3 regions of the Mesorhizobium sp. CNPSo 4670 genome follow, and region 3 is predicted to be linked to each of the others. Evidence: riboswitches for the same ligand, from Rfam matches in the RefSeq annotation. Region 3 holds a riboswitch; each other region holds the start of a gene.
The links. Region 3 has a riboswitch for thiamine pyrophosphate ahead of AC0ZT5_RS08820 (YkoF family thiamine/hydroxymethylpyrimidine-binding protein). Riboswitches for the same ligand answer to the same signal wherever they lie in the genome.
Positions count from the first base shown of each region.

Region 1: another riboswitch for thiamine pyrophosphate. It lies ahead of thiB (thiamine ABC transporter substrate binding subunit); the one in region 3 lies ahead of AC0ZT5_RS08820 (YkoF family thiamine/hydroxymethylpyrimidine-binding protein).
Region 2: another riboswitch for thiamine pyrophosphate. It lies ahead of thiC (phosphomethylpyrimidine synthase ThiC); the one in region 3 lies ahead of AC0ZT5_RS08820 (YkoF family thiamine/hydroxymethylpyrimidine-binding protein).

Region 1 covers NZ_JBWJFQ010000005.1:206,196-213,443, reverse strand. Annotated here, with positions in the region: gene AC0ZT5_RS11880 (ABC-F family ATP-binding cassette domain-containing protein) at 1-1,423, opposite strand, end outside; gene AC0ZT5_RS11875 (thiamine diphosphokinase) at 1,425-2,069, opposite strand; TPP riboswitch at 2,158-2,272, shown strand; gene thiB (thiamine ABC transporter substrate binding subunit) at 2,316-3,314, shown strand; gene thiP (thiamine/thiamine pyrophosphate ABC transporter permease) at 3,572-5,197, shown strand; gene thiQ (thiamine ABC transporter ATP-binding protein) at 5,190-5,972, shown strand; gene AC0ZT5_RS11855 (M48 family metalloprotease) at 6,234-7,248, shown strand, end outside.
Region 2 covers NZ_JBWJFQ010000029.1:695-7,942, reverse strand. Annotated here, with positions in the region: gene queC (7-cyano-7-deazaguanine synthase QueC) at 209-907, shown strand; gene queD (6-carboxytetrahydropterin synthase QueD) at 907-1,263, shown strand; gene queE (7-carboxy-7-deazaguanine synthase QueE) at 1,260-1,997, shown strand; TPP riboswitch at 2,272-2,388, shown strand; gene thiC (phosphomethylpyrimidine synthase ThiC) at 2,495-4,330, shown strand; gene thiO (glycine oxidase ThiO) at 4,327-5,328, shown strand; gene thiS (sulfur carrier protein ThiS) at 5,297-5,494, shown strand; gene AC0ZT5_RS31890 (thiazole synthase) at 5,498-6,271, shown strand; gene AC0ZT5_RS31885 (thiamine phosphate synthase) at 6,268-6,873, shown strand; gene AC0ZT5_RS31880 (hydroxymethylpyrimidine/phosphomethylpyrimidine kinase) at 6,864-7,248, shown strand, end outside.
Region 3 covers NZ_JBWJFQ010000004.1:16,436-23,683, reverse strand. Annotated here, with positions in the region: gene AC0ZT5_RS08835 (ABC transporter substrate-binding protein) at 1-744, opposite strand, end outside; gene AC0ZT5_RS08830 (ABC transporter ATP-binding protein) at 737-1,516, opposite strand; gene AC0ZT5_RS08825 (ABC transporter permease) at 1,513-2,268, opposite strand; gene AC0ZT5_RS08820 (YkoF family thiamine/hydroxymethylpyrimidine-binding protein) at 2,368-2,976, opposite strand; TPP riboswitch at 2,967-3,080, opposite strand; gene AC0ZT5_RS08815 (LysR family transcriptional regulator) at 3,183-4,103, opposite strand; gene AC0ZT5_RS08810 (SDR family oxidoreductase) at 4,248-4,985, shown strand; partial or broken gene AC0ZT5_RS08805 (nucleotidyltransferase family protein) at 5,171-6,263, shown strand; gene msrA (peptide-methionine (S)-S-oxide reductase MsrA) at 6,344-6,862, opposite strand; gene AC0ZT5_RS08795 (glycosyltransferase family 39 protein) at 6,998-7,248, opposite strand, start outside.

The sequences.
Region 1 (7,248 bases), on a different contig from region 3:
CAGGCGCGATGATGCTGGTCACGGTACGGTCGAGGAAGTCGCGGTCGTGGCTGACCAGGATGACGGTGCCGGCAAAGCCGGCGACCAATTCCTGCAGCAGCTCCAGCGTTTCCATGTCGAGATCGTTGGTCGGCTCATCGAGCACCAGCAGGTTTGCCGGCCGCGCCAGCACGCGCGCCAGCAGGAGCCGCGCCCGTTCGCCGCCGGAAAGCTCGCGCACCGGCGTGCGTGCCTGCTCAGCCTTGAACAAAAAATCCTTCATGTAGGAGACGACATGGCGCTGCTCGCCATTGATGACGAGGTTCTCGCCGCGTCCGTCAGTGAGATATTGCGCCAGCGTCTCTTGCGGATCGACCGCTTCGCGCTTCTGGTCGAGCGTGGCGATCTCCAGATTGGTGCCGAGGCGCACCGAACCGGCGTCGGGCTTCATCTCACCGGTCAGCATCTTCAGCAGCGTCGTCTTGCCGGCGCCGTTCGGCCCGACAAGGCCGACGCGATCGCCGCGCTGGATGCGGGTCGAGAACCCCTTGACCACGGTGAGGTTGCCAAAGCTCTTCTCGATGTTCTTCGCCTCGATCACCAGCTTGCCGGATTCGGCCGCATCGCTGGCCACCATGGTTGCCGAACCCTCGGCGCCGCGATGGCCGCGGAAGCGCTGGCGCATGGTCTGCAGTTCGCCAAGCCGGCGCATGTTGCGCTTGCGCCGTGCCGTCACGCCATAGCGCAGCCAGTGCTCCTCGCGCACGATCTGGCGGCCGAGCTTGTGCTGCTCGCGCTCTTCCTCTTCCAGCACAAGGTCGCGCCATTCCTCGAAATGACCAAAGCCCTTGTCCAGCCTGCGGGTCTGGCCGCGATCGAGCCAGACGGTGGCGCGCGATACGCGCTCAAGGAAACGGCGGTCGTGCGAGATGACGACAAGCGCCGAGGAGGTGCGCACGAGCTCCTCCTCCAGCCATTCGATCACCGAGAGATCGAGATGGTTGGTCGGCTCATCAAGCAGCAGTATATCGGGCTCCGGCGCCATGACGCGGGCAAGGGCGGCGCGTCGCGCCTCGCCGCCGGAAAGATCGTTCGGCCGCTCCTCGCCCGACAGGCCGAGATGCTCCATCAAATAGCTGGCGCGGTACGGATCGTCGGCGGGTCCGAGTCCTGCCTCGACATAGGCGCGTACGGTCGCAAAACCCTCCATGTCGGGCATTTGCGGTAAATAGCGGACGGTTGCCGAGGGCTGACGGAACACTTCGCCATCCTGCGGCTCGATCAGGCCGGCGGCGATCTTCAGCAGCGTCGACTTGCCCGACCCGTTGCGTCCGACCAGCGCGATCTTGTCGCCGGCAGAAGCGGTCAAGGCGGCGCCGTCGAGCAGCGGCGTGCCACCGAAGGTCAGTTTTATCCCGTCGAGATTGAGAAGAGGCGGGGCCATTTCAGCTTTCAGGCAGTGGATAAGGGTGGGCGAGCAACAGCGCGCGGCCCTGGCCAAGTGTGATTTCGAGGCGGCCCTTGACCTCGTTGGAGATGGTCAATGACGAGCCGAACGCGACCCTGACGCGGTCGAGCGGCCATTTGGCGCCGGTGACGGTCAGGCCGGAAAGATCGGAAAAGCCGAGCACTGAAAACAACGTGCCGTCGGCATAGTCGAAGCCGGCTTTGGCGTGCAGCAGCGGGACGCCTTCCTGCGCGCCACTGGTCAAAAGTATCTCTGTTCCGGCTTCGGCCAGCCGCAGGGCAAGCGCCAGATGCAGGAAGGCGTGGTCGGCGCGCTTGCCGCCGAAAGCGCCGGCGAGCACCAGGCGGGTCGCGCCGCGCTCCAGTGCGGCGGCGACCGCCAGCTCGCCATCGGTCTGGTCCTTCTCCGCCGGAAAGGTCCGGCGGGGCACGGCGGCGAGGTCGTCCGGCAGGTTGGCCGGCACGGAATCGAAATCACCCACCCACAGTTCCGGGACAAGGCCCAGCAGCCGCGCATGGCCGATGCCGGCGTCGGCGGCGATGACGCGGGAGCCTTCGACCTGATGGTCGAGCCGTGGCGTGCGGATGAGATCGCCGCCAAGCAGGATGGTGAATGTGCTCATATCGTGTGGCCCTTACCAGCCCGGCACGGGAAACGGAAGGCCGGCAAACTGCCACTTGCGTGAGGGATCGGCCCGGCCTATGTCTCGAAACGCTCTAACGGGGTGCCGGACGCGATCTTCGCGGACCGGCTGAGAGGCAATCTCGCCAACCCGCTGAACCTGATCCGGTTTGTACCGGCGGAGGGATTAGACGTTTCGGACAGTCCGGCGCCTCAATTCCTTTCAATTCGAACGAAGGAGGCGCCGATGCGCACGCTTTTCTACTCCCTTGCCTCAGCCATGGTCGTGGCCCTGTCCGGACCTGCCTTGGCCAAGGACAAGCTCACCGTCTACACCTATGAGAGTTTCACCGCCGACTGGGGTCCGGGTCCCGTGGTGAAGAAGGAATTCGAGGCCGAATGCGGCTGCGATGTCGACTTCGTCTCCGTCGCCGATGGTGTCGCGCTGCTCAACCGCGTCAGGCTGGAAGGGGCGTCGACCAAGGCCGACATCGTGCTGGGGCTCGACACCAATCTCACCGCCGATGCCAAGGCTACCGGCCTGTTTGCGCCGCATGGCGCTGTGTCCGACGTCAATGTGCCGGGCGGCTGGAGCGACGATACTTTCGTACCTTTCGACTATGGCTATTTCGCCGTTGTCTACGACACTGAAAAGCTAAAGACCCCGCCGAAGAGCCTGAAGGACCTGGTCGAAGGCAGCGCCGACGACAAGATCGTCATCCAGGATCCGCGCACCTCGACACCGGGCCTTGGCCTGCTGTTGTGGGTGAAGTCGGTCTATGGCGACAAGGCGCCGGAGGCCTGGGCCAAGCTCAAATCGAAAGTTCTGACCGTCACGCCCGGCTGGAGCGAGGCCTATGGCCTGTTTACCAAGGGCGAGGCGCCGATGGTGCTGTCCTACACCACGTCGCCGGCTTATCACATGGTCGCCGAGAACACCGAGCGCTACCAGGCAGCGTCGTTCGAAGAGGGCGAATATCTGCAGATCGAGGTTGCCGGCATCACCACGACCGGGGCGAAAAACCCGCTTGCGGAAAAGTTCCTGGCCTTCATGACCGGGCCGAAATTCCAGGATGCCATCCCCGAGACCAACTGGATGTTCCCGGCCGGCAAGACCGACAAGCCGCTCAACCCGGCCTTCGACAAATTGGTCAAGCCGACCAAGACCTTGCTGTTCAGCCCCGAAGAGGTCGCCGCCAACCGCAAGGCCTGGGTCGATGAATGGCTGGCGGCGATGAGCAAGTAGGATTCAAGCTTCGCCATATGTTTGTGCCAAGTCACCCCCCTCTGGCCTGCCGGCCATCTCCCCCGCAAGGAGGGAGATCGGCAGCTCTGTCGCCTCGCTCATTCCTGCCATTTTGGAAATTGGCCTGGGTGGCGAAACGAGCAATCTCCCCCCTTGCGGGGGAGATGTCCGGTAGGACAGAGGGGGGTGGGCGGGAACTAGACCTTAGCCAAGCATTTCAATCAATTGACACCCATGACAGCGTTGGGTAGCGCGACATGCCCACGCGCCATCCAACTGACCCCCGCATCACCGCCGGCATCATTGCGCTCGCCGCCATCGCGCTGCTGATCGGCGGCGCGTTTGCCGGACTGCTTTTCGAAGGCGCTCACGAATTCTCCGGCGCCTGGGCGGCCTTCGATCCCTACCTGCTGCGCGTCGTTCGCTTTACCCTGTGGCAAGCGGCGCTCTCGACGCTGCTTTCGGTCGGGCCGGCGCTGTTGGTGGCGCGCGCGCTGTCGCGGCATCCACGCTTCCCTGGCCGCGCCTTCATCCTGCAGCTGTTTGCCGTACCATTGGCGCTGCCGGCCATCGTCGCGGCACTCGGCATTCTGGCTCTCTATGGCCGCGCCGGCTATTTTGCCGGCGTGTTCGCGATGATCGGCGGCGGGAACTGGCCGGGCATCTATGGCCTGTCCGGCATTCTCGTCGCGCATGTCTTCTTCAACCTGCCGCTCAGCGTGCGGCTGTTCCTTGAGGCATTGCAGACCATTCCCGCCGATCAGTGGCGGTTGGCCAGCCAGCTCGGCATGGGCGCACGGCCGGCGTTCCGGCTGATCGAATGGCCGACGCTCCGCGCGGCCCTGCCTGGCGTCGCCGGGCTTGTCTTCATGCTCTGCATCACCTCGTTCACGATCGTGCTGACGCTCGGCGGCGGGCCGGCCGCGACGACGCTGGAGGTCGGCATCTACCAGGCGCTGCGGTTCGATTTCGATCCCGCGCGGGCGGTCACGCTGACCTTGCTGCAGATTGCCTTGACGTTTGTCGTCGTGCTGGCGCTGACGCGGCTTGGCGCCAATGTGGTCGGCGACACCAACCTGCCGGTGGCGCCGCGCCGCTACCTCTCCGTCAATGGGACCGAGACCTTGCTGAACGTCGTGCTCATCGTGCTGGCGCTGCTGTTCGTCGTCGGACCGATGGCGGCCACGGTGATGGCCGGGCTTAGCGCCAATCTCGGCCGGCTTGCCGGCGAGGTCGTCGTGCGGCAGGCGACGCTGACCAGCGCGGTGCTCGCCTTCCTGTCGGCACTGCTTTCCGTGGCGCTGTCGCTGGCGCTGACCATGGCACGCCGGGCGCTGGCGCTGAACCGCCGCTCCGGCGCGAAGACGATGCTCGAACACGTCGCCGATACCGGCGCCGGTTTTGTCCTCGTCGTGCCGCCGATCGTCGTCGGCGCCGGCTGGTTCCTGTTGCTGCGCCATGTCGGCGATGTCTTTGCCATCGCCCCGGTCATGGTCGTCACCGTCAACGCGGTGATGGCGATGCCCTTCGCGCTGCGCGCTGTCCGTCCCGCCTATGATGCGGCGAGCGAGCGTCACGAACGGCTCTGTGAGCAGCTCGGCATCACGGGCTGGAACCGGTTGATGCTGGTCGACTGGCCGTCGCTGCGGCGGCCGCTCGCCACCGCCTTTGCTTTCGCCATGGCGCTGTCGCTCGGCGATCTCGGCGTCATCGCGCTGTTTGGCAGTGATTCGGTGCAGACCTTGCCCTACCTATTGTTGGCGCGCATGGGCAGCTACCGCACGCAGGACGCCGCCGGCCTGGCGCTGCTGCTCGGCCTCGTCTGCCTCGCGTTGATCATGGCGGCGCACTGGCTGGGAACGGAGAAGAACCGGGATGCCTGACGGGGTGGCCAGCAGGCCTGAAAAGGGCGCCCCGGTGCGGCTGGACCAGGTGTCGTTCAGCTATGGCGAGGCGCCGCTCGCTTTTGATGTCGATTTCGCCGCGGCGAAAATCACCGCCATCATGGGGCCGAGCGGTTCTGGCAAGTCGACACTGCTCAACCTTGTGGCAGGCTTCGAGACGCCGCAGTCGGGCCGCGTGCTGATCGGCGGGGCCGATGTCAGCGCCGAGCCACCGTCAGCGCGGCCGGTGTCGATGGTGTTCCAGGAAAACAATCTCTTCGCCCATCTCTCAGTCGAACAGAATGTCGGGCTCGGCCGCTCGCCATCCTTGCGGCTCAACGGAACGGACCGCGCCGCGATCGCCGAGGCGCTCGAACGCACCGGCCTTGCCCGCAAGGAAAAGCGCCTGCCGCGCGAACTCTCCGGCGGTGAGCGCCAGCGCGTCGCCCTGGCCCGGGTCCTGGTCCGCGACCGGCCGGTGCTCCTGCTCGACGAACCCTTCGCCTCGCTCGGACCGGCGCTGCGCGACGACATGCTGGATCTGGTCGCCACGCTGCACGCAGAACGAGGCATGACGGTGCTGTTCGTCACCCACCAGCCGGAGGATGCCCGCCGAATCAGCGAGCACGTGGTGTTTCTGGACAATGGCGTTGTCGCGGCAACCGGAAAGGCGGACGATTTCTTCACCGGGGCTGGTCCGGAAGTGTTCCGGCGCTATATCGGCGCGGGTGACGGCGATGCCGTATCACGAGATGTTGCCCGGAAGCGGACATAATTTACGGTCAAACCGGCTCCAGGCGATGCGGCGCTTGCTTGCCATGACTGGAGGAGTGTGGCTAGGTCCGCCCTACTGGTCCGGCATAGGCCGTGATTTGCCTGCAGCATCCGCCGCTCGCCCCTCGAGGGGACGCGCGACGGATGCTGCAGCAGTTTGAGATAGCGCATGACATTTTCCGAAGATCGCCCCCGATTTTCGTGGTCATGCGCCGGGACCCGAAAGGAAGCCGTTCTGGCGATCGGCGTTGACAAACTACGAATGAATCCGCTGGCGCGCTTTCTCGCGCTGGCCGGCTTTGCCGTGGTGCTGGCGAGCTGCCAGATGTTCACGCCTCCCGAAGTTCAGGAATCCGGCTTCCAGCCTTCCGACAGGCCGATCACCGTCGACAATGTCGCCGCCAACAGCAAGCTCGCCGAACTGGCCAAGGCGCAGCATCCGCGCATCCTGGCGACCTATGGCGGCGAATATTCCGATCCCAAGCTCGAGCGCATGGTCGCCAAGGTGGTCGGCAATCTGACTGTCGTGTCGGCCAATCCGACGCAAACCTATCGCATCACCATTCTTAATTCGCCCAACGTCAACGCCTTCGCGCTGCCGGGCGGTTATCTCTACATCACGCGCGGTCTGCTGGCGCTGGCCAATGATTCGGCCGAGCTGGCCGCGGTCATCGCGCATGAGATGGGCCACGTCACCGCCAACCATGGCTTGCAGCGCCAGCAGCTGGAAGCTGAGGAAGGCCTGGCGACCAAGGTGGTCTCCGATGTGCTCGGCGACAGCCCGACCGCCAAGGCGGCGCTGATCCGCGGCAAGCTGAGGCTGGCGCAATTCTCGCGCAACCAGGAGCTGGAGGCGGACGCCATCGGCATCAAGTCGATCGGCGAAGCCGGCTACGATCCTTTCGCCGCCGGCCGCTTCCTGCAGTCGATGTCGGCCTATACCGACTTCCGCTCGATCAGCGGCGCCACCGACGCCAGCCTCGACTTCCTGGCCACTCACCCCAACACGCCGCAGCGCATCGATTTGGCGCAGCGCCATGCCCGCCAGTTCGGCGCGCCCGGCTTCGGCACCCGCGACCGCGATTCCTTCCTCGCCGGCATAGACGGCCTGCTCTATGGCGACACGCCGGAAGAAGGCTATGTGCGCGGCGAAACCTTCCTGCATCCGGGCCTCGGCGTGTCCTTCTCGGTGCCGCAGGGCTTCATCATCGACAATTCGGCGGCGGCGGTGACGGCAACCGGGCCTGGTGACATGGCGATCCGTTTCGACGGTGTTT
Region 2 (7,248 bases), on a different contig from region 3:
CTCTCCGCCTATACGCAGTGCCGGCCCCAGCCGCTAACGGTCGAAGATGCGCGGCAAATCGCGTGCAAGCCATGTTGGGGACCCTGACATCAAGGTACGTGCATCTCAATCGCGTCCAGCCCATTCACAAAACCAGCTTCGTGGAGTATTGGGAGCGCAGAGAAATCTCCGGTCGCAGCCTTACCCGGTCAAAACAAGGACTCAAACCATGAATGCCCTCGTCATCTGCTCCGGCGGATTGGACTCTGTTTCGCTCGCTCACAAGGTGGCGACCGAGCAGAAACTCATTGGCCTGCTTTCGTTCGATTACGGCCAGAGGCACAAAAAGGAACTCGGCTTTGCCTCTATCTGCGCCAAACGGCTGGGTGTTCCGCACCAGATCATCGATATCCGCGATGTCGGCCGGAGCCTCAGCGGCTCGGCACTGACTGATAATGTGGACGTGCCCGACGGGCACTATGCCGAAGACTCCATGAGGATCACGGTGGTGCCGAATAGGAACGCCATAATGCTGGCTATCGCCTTCGGGGTTGCCGACGCGCAGAAGGCTGATGCAGTGGCCACTGCAGTCCACGGCGGAGACCATTTCATCTATCCCGATTGCCGGCCCGCTTTTATCGACGCCTTTCAGACGATGCAGAACCATGCGCTCGCAGGCTACGCCGATATCGGCCTTTACGCACCCTATGTGAATATGTCGAAGGCTGACATTGTCAGCGAGGGGGCAAAGTATGCCACGCCGTTCGAGGCGACTTGGTCCTGCTACAAGGGCGGCGCACGTCACTGCGGTCGCTGCGGGACATGCGTCGAACGGCGCGAAGCATTCGATTTGGCCGGCATTGCCGACCCGACAGACTATGAGGACGCGGACTTCTGGCTCCACGCTGTCCAGACAAGGAGCGCGTGATGTTCCGCATTACCAAAGAGTTCCATTTCTCGGCCTCACATCAGCTCACCTCCTTGCCACCAGACCATCAGTGCGCGCGTCTACACGGCCACAACTACATAGTCGTGGTAGAGCTTTCAGGTGGCGAACTGGACGAACATGGCTTTGTCCGCGACTATCAAGACCTAACGGCGCTCAAGCACTACATCGATGGAACGTTCGACCATCGGCATCTTAACGAGGTGCTGGGGCATGACCGTGTCACAGCGGAATGTCTGGCCCGCCACTTCCACGACTGGTGCAAGGTTCGGCTACCCGAAACCTCCGCCGTGTGGGTGAGCGAGACACCGAAAACCTGGGCGGAATACCGGCCATGACCAGCGCCTTGCATCCTGGAATCCGCGTGAGCGAGATTTTTGGGCCGACCATTCAAGGCGAAGGCATGCTGATCGGCTTGCCGACAGTGTTCGTAAGAACGGGCGGGTGCGATTATCGCTGTTCCTGGTGCGACAGTCTGCATGCGGTGGACAGTCGCTTCCGCCATGATTGGGAGATGATGTCTCCCGACGCGGTCTGGCACAAGGTCATTGCGCTTTCCGGCGGTCAGCCCGTGATGGTGTCGCTGTCGGGCGGCAATCCGGCTATCCAGCCGCTTGGCCCGCTGATCGACCGCGGGCATGGCGAGGGCTACCGTTTTGCATTGGAAACCCAAGGCTCGGTGCCGAAGCAATGGTTCGCTGATCTCGACGTGCTGGTGCTGAGCCCCAAGCCGCCCTCAAGTGAAATGACGACAGACTGGGCCGCGTTCGACGCCTGCATCGAGGCGGCGCAGGCCAAGCCGCAGATGGCGCTCAAGCTCGTCGTCTTCGATGACGATGACTATGCCTACGCGAAGGACGCCGCGGCGCGCTACCCGCAATTGCTCGTCTATCTACAGCCCGGCAATCACACGCCGCCGCGTCCCGGTCACGAAGACGCGCTCATCGACATGGCTGGTGTGATGAAACGCATGGAATGGCTGGTCGAAAAGGTGACCCGCGACAGGTGGTTCGAGGCGCGTGTACTGCCGCAGCTTCATGTTCTGCTTTGGGGAAACAAACGGGGCGTCTAGTCCACGCGGGAGGATTGCCGATGGCGAGCAAGACAGACATCTAAAGCAATCTCATCCCTGGGCGATAGCAACGTCGGTTCGGCAAGCCGAAAATGCCGTGCTGGAAAGGTTTCGAATCCGCGTGATGGCTCGCCTATCCTGGGCGCTTCGCCGCTCCGCTAGGCGTACCTTGCTCGCGATACTTGCGCGAACTCAGCGGCCGGTTCTGATTAGCCGCCGGTCGTCACGCCGGCCGAAGGCACTTGACAAAGCAGCGCCGGCCCTTTCAATTCGGCGCATTCACCAGGGGAGTCCCGGCAAGGGGCTGAGATACTGCTGGCTTTCGCGGCGCAGTGACCCGTTGAACCTGATCCAGTTCATACTGGCGTAGGGACGGTGCAAGCGCATTGCGGGAGTTTACGCCCGAAGACCTGTTTCCAAGCAGGTATATCAAAGCGTCTTTTCATCCTTCCGGCACAGAACTGGGTCTCCAATGCAATGAGCAAAGGAGCCTCACGATGAATGCCCAAACCCCAGCCGTCTCAACGGGACCGCTGCCTGCCTCACGGAAAATCCACAAGTCCGGCGGCCTCCATCCGCAGATCAAGGTGCCGATGCGCGAAATCTCCGTCCACCCGACGGCAGGCGAACCGCCCGTGACGGTCTACGATCCGTCCGGTCCCTATACCGACCCGACGGTCGAAACCAGCATCGAAAAGGGCCTCGCCCGGCTTCGCCATGAATGGATTACGGCGCGTGGCGATGTCGAAGCCTATGACGGCCGTCATGTCCGGCCGGAAGACAACGGATTTGCGGCGGGCGAGCGCCTGACGCCGGAATTTCCGGTCCGCAACCGGCCGCTCCGGGCCAAATCGGGCAAGGCGGTGACACAGCTCGCCTATGCGCGCGCCGGCATCATCACGCCCGAAATGGAGTTCGTCGCCATTCGCGAGAACCTTGGACGCGAGATTGCCCGCGGCAAGCCGCCACGCGACGGTGAGAGCTTCGGCGCCGCTATTCCCGATTTTGTCACGCCGGAATTCGTGCGTGACGAGGTGGCGCGCGGCCGCGCGATCATTCCCGCCAACATCAATCATCCCGAGAGCGAACCGATGATTATCGGTCGCAATTTCCTGGTCAAGATCAACGCCAACATCGGTAACTCGGCCGTCACCTCCTCGATGGCCGAAGAGGTCGAAAAGATGGTCTGGGCGATCCGCTGGGGCGCCGATACGGTGATGGACCTGTCGACCGGCCGCAACATCCACAACATCCGCGACTGGATCGTGCGCAACTCGCCGGTGCCGATCGGCACGGTGCCGCTCTATCAGGCGCTCGAAAAGGTCAACGGCATTGCCGAGGACCTGACCTGGGAGGTCTACCGCGACACGCTGATCGAACAGGCCGAACAGGGCGTCGACTATTTTACCATCCACGCCGGCGTGCGGCTGCACTACATCCCGCTGACCGTTGACCGGGTCACGGGCATCGTCTCGCGCGGCGGCTCGATCATGGCCAAATGGTGCCTGCACCATCACCGGGAAAGCTTCCTCTACGAGCATTTCGCGGAAATCTGCGACATCTGCCGCGCCTATGATGTGTCCTTTTCGCTCGGCGACGGCCTTCGTCCGGGCTCGATCGCCGATGCCAACGACGCGGCGCAATTCGCCGAGCTGGAGACGCTCGGCGAGCTGACGAAAATCGCCTGGGCCAAGGACTGCCAGGTGATGATCGAGGGGCCTGGCCACGTGCCGATGCACAAGATCAAGGAGAACATGGACAAGCAGCTCGCCGTCTGCGGCGAAGCACCGTTCTATACGCTGGGGCCGCTGACGACCGACATTGCGCCGGGCTATGACCACATCACCTCCGGCATCGGCGCGGCGATGATCGGGTGGTTCGGCACCGCCATGCTCTGCTACGTCACGCCGAAGGAACATCTCGGCCTTCCCGATCGCAACGATGTCAAGACCGGCGTGATCACCTACAAGATCGCCGCCCATGCAGCCGACCTGGCGAAGGGTCACCCGGCGGCGAAAGTCAGGGATGATGCCCTTTCCCGCGCACGCTTCGAGTTCCGCTGGGAGGACCAGTTCAACCTGTCGCTCGATCCCGAAACCGCGCGTTCCTTCCACGACCAGACCTTGCCCAAGGAGGCGCACAAGGTGGCGCATTTCTGCTCGATGTGCGGACCGAAATTCTGCTCCATGCGTATCTCCCACGACATCCGCGCCGAGGCGCAGAAGGAAGGCATGGCGGCGATGGCGGCGAAATATCGCGAAGGCGGCGATCTCTATGTGCCGGCGGACGAGACCGGTGCACCACTTATGCCAAGGGTGCAGACGTCATCATGAGGGTGCTGGTCAAAGGGGCCGGCGTCGCCGGCCTCACCGCCGCTTTCGAACTCGCCACACGCGGCGCGTCGGTTACAGTTGCCGAGACAAGACATGCCCTCGGCGGCAATGCGTCGTGGTTCGCCGGCGGCATGCTGGCGCCATGGTGCGAGCGTGAAAGCGCCGAGCAGCCGGTGCTGGATCTCGGATGCAATGCCGCAGACTGGTGGGAGGCGGCAACGCCCGGCCAAGTGACGCGGGCCGGAACGCTGGTCGTGGCCGCGCCGCGCGATGCGGGCGAGCTCGACCGGTTCGCCAGCCGCACCTCGGGTCATCGGCGTGTCGATGAAGATGAAATCGCGTTGTTCGAGCCCGACCTCGCCGGCCGCTTCCGCCGCGGATTGCATTTCCCAGACGAGGCGCATCTCGACCCGCGCCAGGCGATGGCGGCACTTCATGACAGACTGGCGGCGATGGGCGTCGAATTCCGCTTTGGGGCCGATGCCCGGCAGATTACCGGTTTCGATCGCCGGATCGACTGCACGGGAATGGCAGCGGTCGATGATCGGCTGCGCGGCGTTCGCGGCGAGATGTTGATCCTGCGCACGCCTGATATCTCGCTGTCGCGCCCAGTCCGGCTGCTTCATCCGCGGTTTCCGATCTACATAGTGCCGCGCAACGACCACCGTTTCATGGTTGGCGCGACGATGATCGAGAGCCAGTCCACTGGACCGGTCACGGCGCGTTCGTTGATGGAGCTTCTAGGTGCTGCCTATGCCCTCCATCCGGCCTTCGGCGAGGCTGGCATCATCGAGACCGGCGCCGGTGTTCGTCCAGCCTTTCCCGACAACCTGCCGCGTGTCGAAACGAACGGTGAGATCATCGCGATCAACGGGCTCTATCGTCACGGTTTTCTCCTCGCCCCAGCAATGGCGCGCCAGGCTGCCGACCTTGTCTTCAATCAGGACAGAACCAAGGAACTCGTTCATGAAACTGATGGTCAACGGCGAGGCGCTTGAAATTGCCGCGACAACGCTGGCGGCGCTGCTTGCCGCGCTCGACTATGAGGGCGATTGGCTGGCAACGGCCGTCAACAGCGACCTGGTGCACAAGGCCAACCGGGCGGAATTCCGGTTGAACGACGGCGACCGGATCGAAATCCTCTCGCCCATGCAGGGAGGCTAGACCATGTTCGAGCTTTGTGGAGCTAAGCTTGCCTCCCGCCTGCTTCTCGGCACCGCTCAATATCCTTCGCCGGCCATGCTTGCCGATGCCGTCAAGGCGTCGGGCACCTCGGTGGTCACCGTCTCGTTGCGGCGTGAGATGGCAGGCGGGAGGGCTGGCGAACAATTCTGGTCGTTGATCCGCTCGCTGGGCGTAAAAGTCCTGCCCAATACCGCTGGCTGCCACTCCGTCAAGGAGGCGGTCACCACCGCGAAAATGGCGCGCGAGGTCTTCGGCACGAACTGGATCAAGCTCGAAGTGATCGGCAACCATGACACGCTGCAGCCAGACGTGTTCGGCTTGGTCGAAGCCGCCCGCAACCTGTGCGAGGACGGTTTTGCGGTATTCCCCTACACCACCGACGATCTTGTTGTGGCCGAGCGGCTGCTGGAAGCGGGCTGCAAGGTCTTGATGCCGTGGTGCGCGCCAATCGGTTCCGCCCTCGGGCCGGTCAACATTACGGCGCTGCGCTCGATGCGCGGACATTTCCCAGGCGTCCCGCTGATTGTGGATGCGGGCCTCGGGCGGCCATCGCACGCGGCGACCGTCATGGAGCTCGGCTTTGACGCCGTGCTGCTGAACACGGCGGTCGCCAAGGCGGCCGATCCGGTCGGCATGGCGCGTGCGTTCGGCAAGGCGGTCGATGCCGGCCGTGAAGCTTTCAGCTCGGGAGTGCTCGAACCGCGCGAGGTCGCCGTGCCGTCGACGCCGACGATCGGCAGGGCGGCTTTCTCATGAAGCTCGATCCCTTCTACCTGATCGTCGACAGCACCGCCTGGATTGGGCGGTTGGCGCCGCTCGGCGTCAGGCTGGTGCAACTGCGCATCAAGACCATGGACGAGGCCGGGTTGCGCACCGAAATCCGGAAGGCGAAGGCCCTGTGCGCCGAGCAACAATGCCACCTCATCGTCAACGACCATTGGCGCCTGGCAATCGAGGAAGGCTGCGACTTCGTTCATCTCGGTCAGGAGGATTTGCAGACCGCCGACCTCGCGCGGATACGGGCGGCCGGCGTGAGGCTCGGGCTCAGCACGCATGATCATGCCGAACTGGAGACGGCCATGGCGGCCAAACCCGACTACATCGCGCTCGGACCGGTCTATCCCACCATCCTGAAGAAGATGAAGTGGGCGCCGCAAGGACTTGAGCGGATCGGCGAGTGGAGGTGCCGGGTCACGCCGATCCCGTTGGTCGCTATTGGCGGCCTCAATCCTGACCGGCTCGACGGTGTCTTCGAGGCTGGCGCGGACAGCGCGGCGGTGGTCACCGACATCACGCTGAACGACGCCCCCGAAGCGCGCACGCGAGAATGGCTCAAAAAGACAGATCAATGGCGCTGAAGCGAGACTCGTATGTGCTTGTCGTCGGTGGGTCGGACTCCAGCGGGGGTGCCGGAATAGCACGCGATATCGAGACGATTTCTTCCCTTGGCGTGCGCGCCTGCCTGGCTATCACGGCGCTGACGGTGCAGACGCACGATGGCCTGACCGAAATCCACCGTTCGTCACCAAGGCTGGTCGCCGATCAAATGCGGGCGGCACTTCAGGCCAATAGGGTGGCGGCGATCAAGATCGGCATGCTGGCGACGGCTGAGACCGTCGTTGCTGTAGCCAGCGTTCTGCGCGAAAATCCGCACGTGCCGGCAATTCTCGACCCGGTGCTCGCCGCCTCGTCCGGCAGGCAGCTTCTGCAAGCGCGGGCAATCGGCCTTATGA
Region 3 (7,248 bases):
CTGGTAGCCGCGCCGCGTCGCCTGCACGAAGGCGGCCGCAGGTTGGGGGTTTGCCTGGAGATAGGCCTCGCTCGAGGAGATCAGGGTCGTGTGCTCATCAGGCACGCCATAGTCGGCGTAGACGAAGCTGCGCTGCTTGATGCCTTTCAACCCGGCTTCGACACCTTCCCAGGTCGAAACCTCTAGCGTGAAATCGACCGAACCGTTGGCCAGCGCTTCATAGGCTGAAGTGCCGAGTGTCACCGTCTCGAAATTGCCCTTGCCGCCATCCTGGCGGATGATGGTGCCAATCAGGGCGTTTTCCCAGGCGCTGCCGAAGCCGCCATAGGTCAGGCCGTCAAGGTTCCTCGGGCTTTTGATCTCGCTGCGTGCCGCGTTGAACACCAGCCGGCCGGTTTCGGATTGCACGACGGCATAGACGCCCTTCAGGTCGGCGCCGGCGGTTTTTTGGGTGAACAGGCTGATGGTGCCGTTGATGCCGAAATCGGCGACGCGGTTGGCGACCAGCGTGCCGGCGCCGGTATCGCTGTAGGGCAGGATGTCGACCTCGAGCCCGGCTTCGGAATAGAACCCTTTGTCGCGGGCGACGAACAGCCCGATGTGGTTGGTGTTGACCGTCCAGTCGAGGGCGACGGTGACCTTTTGCGCCGCCGATTGTGCCTGGGCACGGCCCGCTCCGGCCACCAGCGGAAGACCGGAGGCAAGGGTGAGCAACAAGGCCTGCCGGCGCGTCAAGTCAGTCATGGTCGTGTCCTTTGGATGAGTGCGGGTTGGGCTCGGGGTTGAGCAGTATGTCGAGGATCTCGGCCTCGATTGCGCTTGTCTGCAACGCGTCAGTGCCGCCAAGGCTGCGCGGGCGTGACAGCGGCACCTTAATTTCACGGACGATGCAGGCCGGGCGCGCCGACAGCACATAGATGCGGTCGGACAGGAAGACGGCTTCGCGCACATCATGGGTGATCAACAGTGCCGTCCAGCGATGGTGCCGCCACATCTGCTCGAGCCAGCGCTGCATGGCGGTGCGGGTCAGTGCATCGAGCGCGCCGAACGGCTCATCCAGCAAAAGCATGTCTCGCTCCTGCACCACGGTGCGCAGCAGAGCCGCGCGCTGGCGCATACCGCCCGAAAGCTGCGCCGGAAAATGCCGCTCGAAGCCGGCGAGCCCGAACTCGGCAAACAGCGGCGCAACGCGCGCCCGCGCCGCCTTGCGCCTGATGCCTTGCACTTCGAGCCCAAGCGTCGTGTTGTCGAGGATGCTTCGCCACGGCATCAGCGCGTCACGCTGCGGCATAAAGGCGAAATGCCTGCCGTGGTCGTCGAGCGGCGTGCCGTCGAAGAACATCTCGCCCTCGCCGTGCTGCGCGCCGGTCAGAAGCTGGAACAGCGTCGACTTGCCAGCGCCCGACGGCCCGAGGATGGAGACGAATTCACCGGCGCCGACGCTGAGCGAAATGTCGGCGAGCACGTCGAGCCGGCCAAATGCCTTGCGCACATGCCGCAGTTCGAGCCGGCTCATCGCCACGGCCCCGTCCCGGCGGGGTGCTGGCCGGCGGCCCGTTCCCAGGGCATGGCAAGGCGCTGCAGGAGCACCGTCAGCCCAAACAGAGTGAGCGTGAGCGCGGCGCTGACACCGACGGCGGCCAGCACCAGATCGGGGCGGAAATTGTTCTTGGCGTTGAGCATGTAGATGCCCAGCCCCTTCGCGGCACCGGCATATTCGGCGAAGATTGCGCCGACCACGGCATAGGTGATGGAGATCCTCAGGCCCGCGAAGAAATAGGGCAGCGCCGAGGGCAGCCGCGCCAACACGAAGACGCGCCAGCGCCCCGCCCCCATGGCGCGCAGCATCTGCCCGATCTCGGCCTCCGTCGCCTCGTAGCCCTGCACCAGTGCCACCAGCATCGGAAAGAAGGTGACCAGCGCCACCAGCATGATCTTGGGCATCAACCCGAAGCCGAACCACAGCACCACCAGCGGCGCGATCGCCACCAGCGGCAAGGTCTGGCTGACGATGAAGACGGGAAACAGCGCACGCCGCAGCGGCCGGGAGAAGTCGACCAGCATCGACAACGCAAAGGCCGCGCTGAGCGAAAAGGCAAAGCCGATCAGCGTGGCGCGGATGGTGGGAATGGCGTTTTCGACCAGCGCCTCGCGATTGAGCATCGCCTGCTCGAACACGCGCGACGGCGCCGGCAGTGTCGTCGGCTTGATGCCGGAATAAGTGGCATAGAGCTCCCATGCCAGCAGCAGCAACCCGACCGAAATCATGGCCGGTGCTGCCTTGACAAGAAGGCTCGCGATCGGACTCGAAGCGGCTGATGATGAGGCCACGGGCATAACCGTTGACGGGGTCGCGAACGCGGCCGCTCAGCTGGCCGACGGGCTGTTCGCCGAGACCGTGACGTCGAGGGTTACGTGGCCGGCGCCTGGCCCGAAGCGGCAGAAGGCTTCGTCCAGCGCCGAAAAGATCGCGCCGGCATCCCCGCGCAATTTCGTGCAGAAATGCTTCGAGCGCTCATAGACGCCGGACTGCTTGAGAAAATCGATGCAGCCGTAAATCTCGTCCATGTGGTCGTCGGTGCCCATCACATAGAGCGAGAACTGCGCTGCCGCCGGCTGGCCGGTCAAAGCCGCGCCACGCACCGCGGCGATTGCCGCATCCTTGCGCGGACCGAGGGGGCCGACAGGCCCACCAAGTACATCGGAACGGCAGATTGGATCATCCGGCTCGCCAGGGCAGCCGCGCGAGATGGTGGCTGACAACACGCAATGTTTGCCGCTGCGTGCCGCCGCCACGAACAGGTCTCGCATCGCCGGAAATAGCACTTCGGGCGGCCCGACCAGCAAGGTCGAGATGTCGTCGGTCTCGATCCTGAGCCGATCGCGGTAGGGGTCGAGCCCATCCAGCGCGCCAAAGATGACGCCGACGAAATCGTCGGCCATGGGGTATAGGGAAATCTGTGCGCCTGAAAACATCGCCCGCCTCGCTCCGCTGGTATTACCCAGATCAGCTTCTAGGGTCTGTGGGCTTGCCGCCCCCGTCTCAGCCCCGACCGTACGGAGCACCCCTGTGGATGCGCGGGTTAAAGCACCATTCGAGCTGAAACGAAAGTGGTTTTTTGGTGCGCTCTTCCAAAGCATTGCGCCAGGCCCGCGAAACCGGACCGTCGAGCGACAGACGCTCAACCATCAGGCGGCGTTTGGCGCCTGGTATGCGCATGGCGCAGGAAATCGACGAAGGTGCGTACCGCCGGTGATGTATGACGCTGCTTCTGGTAGCAGAGAAACCAGCCGGGAAAGGTCGCGCACCAATTATCCAGGAGCGACACCAACTTGCCGGCATCGATCAGCGGACCCACGAGGTCTTCGGCCCAAAAGGCGATGCCGACGCCCTGCACGGCGGCGGCAATCGCCATGTCGCGGCTGGAGACGACAAGCGGACCATTGACCGCGACCGAGAACCATTGGCCATCCCGGGCGAATTCCCATGAGTAGGGCCCAGCACTCCCCGGCCGGCGCCAATTGATGCAGCGGTGCTGGAGCAGATCCGCAGGTGCCGACGGCGATCCGTAGCGGGCGAGGTAGTCCGGCGAGGCCACTGCGAGTTGGCGCTGCGTGCCGCCAAGCGCCACCGCGACCATGTCGGCTTCGAGAAATTCGCCAAGCCTGGCGCTGACATCATAGCCGGCCTCGACGATATCGACGGAGGCATCGTCGATCGTCACGTCGAGCACGATGTCCGGCCATGCCTCATGAAAACGGCCAAGCACCGGCTCCAGATAGGTGGCGGCGGCAACGCTGGGCATATGGACGCGTAAGACGCCGGCCGGCGTGTCTCGCAAGGCGGTCGCATCGCCGACCGCCGCCTCCATCTCGGCCATCGCCGGCGCAAAGCGCGCATGCAGGCGCGCGCCGGCTTCGGTCAAAGAGAGGCTGCGTGTCGTCCGGTTGAGCAAGCGCAGGCCAAGCCGCGTTTCGAGCTGACGGATCGTCTGGCTGAGCGTCGATGCTGAAATCCGCAGATCTTCAGCGGCACGGGCGAAGCTGCCGTGCGCCACTACAGCGGCAAAGGCTTTCAGCTCTGCATATTCGCTACCTCGCATTATGCCATATTCTCCAATGAGTATGATGGCATTCTATCGCATTTTCGGTAGGTGTCTGCTGCCTAGCTTGAGGACATGCTTCGAACGGCTGCGATCATCGGCGTCGAGCACACCTGAATCTCCCTCTGAGCAGGAGCAACGAACATGCAGGAACTCAACGGAAAAATCGCCTTGGTGACCGGCGCCTCCTCGGGCATTGGCGCGGCAACCGCGCTGGCGCTGGCGGAGCAAGGTGCTGTCGTCGCCATTGCGGCGCGACGTCGGCAGCGCCTCGACGACCTGGCCGCACGCATCCGCGACAACGGCGGCGAGGCCTTGGCAATCGAGGTCGACATCACCGATGAAGCGCAGGCCACAGCCATGGTCCGGCGCGTGCTGGAAAGCCATGGCCGGCTGGACATGCTGTTCAATGTTGCCGGTGTCGGCGTCGCCGCACCCTTCCAGAACACCACCACCCGCGAATACCGGGAGATGGTCGACATCAACATTCTGGGTCTGCTCTACACGATCAACGCGGCGCTGCCGACAATGAAACGGCAGGGATCAGGCCACATCGTCATCGTTTCGTCGGGCACCGGCCGCTACATCCATCCATCTGTGGTCTATTCCGGTACCAAACATGCGGCCAGCGCCATGGCGGAATCACTGCGCCGCGAAATCAGCAAGGACGGCATCCGCGTCACGGTGATCGAGCCGGGCGCGGTCAGGACCGAGTTCACCGCCAATATGCGCGACGATGTTCGGCTGGCTGTCGAGCAAAGGTTGGGCGACATGGAGCAACTGGAGAGCGAGGACATCGCCGCCGCCATGCTCTACGCGGTCTCGCAGCCACCAAGGGTCAACGTCAATATCCTGACCGTCTATCCGACGCAGCAGGCTTGATAACCCGCCGCAGCCCGTTCCCCGCCGCAATAGATTGCTCCGTGGCGTATGAGCGTGGCATCAGTCCGACGGTTATAAATGTTCCGCAATTTTCTTATAACTCGCTTGAAATGCGGGAGCAAAAGCGCGCAGCTATAAGAGAACCGCAAATTTCTTATAACCCAGAGACATTGGTCGAACGCACGATGAAATCGATCGACATCGCTTATCGCACCTTGTTCGCTGAACTCGTGCAACGAAGCCTGGACGCCTCGTTCCAAACCGACTTCTCGACCGCGGGCAATTTCGTGCGAGTCCCGGTAAAAGGCCGCGACTACTGGTATTTTGAGAAGACTCGGCCGAAGACAACAAGACGATATGTCGGCCCGGCCGACAATCCCGAGATCGCAAAACGCGTTGCCGCCTTCAGGGAAATCAAAAGCGACCTGAAGAGCCGTCGCAAGCTTGTATCGACGCTTGTCCGCGAGGCTGGGTTAATGGAGCCGGAGAAATTCACCGGTGATATCGTTGAAGCCCTTGGCAAGGCCGGGTTTTCCGCCTGCGAGGCGTACTGGTCGGCACCGTCGCGTTCCAGACCTACGCCGGATATCTGGGGGTAAGGCTGCCGGGGGTGGCGCTACAAACAGGCGATGCCGACTTTGCTCAATTCACTCGGTTTCCATCGAAGTGAACGACAGTCTGCCGCCGATTATGGATGTACTGCGCGATATCGATCCTTCGTTTCGCGAAATTCCGCACCGAACGGATGCCAGTCGCACGACGCAGTTCGAAAATGCCTCCCGGTATAAGGTCGAATTCCTGACCCCAAACCGGGGCAGCGACGACTATGCCGACCACGCGAGCGCGATGCCGTCTCTGGGCGGCGCGTCGGCGCGGCCTTTTCGATTCCTGGATTTTCTGATCCGCGAACCCGTACGAACCGTCTTGCTGCATCGATCCGGAGTCCCGGTGCTGGTCCCCTCACCCGAGCGATATGCTGTCCACAAACTGATTGTTGCCTCCCTGCGCCAAACGAATGCAAACGGTGCCGCAAAGCGGGAAAAGGACGTTCTTCAGGCAAGCTTGCTTGTCGAGGCGATGAAAACTGCCCGCAGGCAAGACGACCTCGCCGCGGTGTTTGCCGAAGCATGGAACCGTGGCACCAGCTGGCGTGATACAATCCAGCGGGGTCTTCGTATGCTCGATCCCGATCGGCAAGACATGGTCGCAACAATCGTTCTAAGGGCACTTTCGGACATTGGTGAAAAGCTGGACGGCTTCACCAACGCGGCAAGTTGACTGAAAAGGCGCTTGGAATGCAACGATGCCGCTCGCGACCTCGTCGAGCGGCATGCCTGGCAGAACCGGAGCTGTAAACCTTACGAAACCGCCTTCTCGCGAACCGGCAGCTTCCAGCCCGGCCTGACGAAGTGGCAGGTATAGCCGTTGGGGTATTTCTCCAGATAGTCCTGATGTTCAGGCTCGGCTTCCCAGAAGGGGCCAACCGGTGCGACCTCGGTGACGACCTTGCCCGGCCATAGGCCAGAGGCGTCGACATCGGCGATGGTGTCTTCGGCGATCCGCTTCTGTTCATCGCTCGTGTAATAGATCGCCGAGCGATAGCTCATTCCGACATCGTTGCCCTGCCGGTTACGGGTCGTCGGATCGTGGATCTGGAAAAAGCGCTCCAGCAGCGTGCGATAGCTGATGATGGCCGGATCGAAATTGATCTCGATGGCCTCGGCATGGGTGCCATGGTTGCGGTAGGTGGCATTGGGCACGTCGCCACCGCTGTAGCCGACACGGGTGGAGATGACGCCGGGATAGCGCCGTATCAAATCCTGCATGCCCCAGAAACAGCCGCCGGCAAGCACTGCGCGTTCGGTCGAAGTCGCCATATCACGTCTCCTCAAAAAGCAATTCCAGGAAAGATGCGTGGCGATTTTCCGTCTGGAATTGCGCAAAAAGCAAGTTGGATCTCCCCATAAATGGGCATTGTCTCTTGCTTCGTCCAGCGGACCGGCCGACCTGCTTCAGGTGCCGGGTTGGGCGAGGCTGTCGATCACACTCGGCAGCTGCGGCGCGCCGGGCGGAACGGCGGCAAAGCTGATCGCCATCGGCGGCGCCTTGAGCGACCAGTCGAAGAGAACGGTTTTGACCGGCAGTTTGCCTAGCCACGCCTGCAGATAGGGTGGCACGTCGCGCCCGGGCCAGACCAGGAGTATGCCGTGATCGCGCAGCCGCTGCTTGGTGATCCAGGGGGCGTACTGCATGTTCAGCTCGG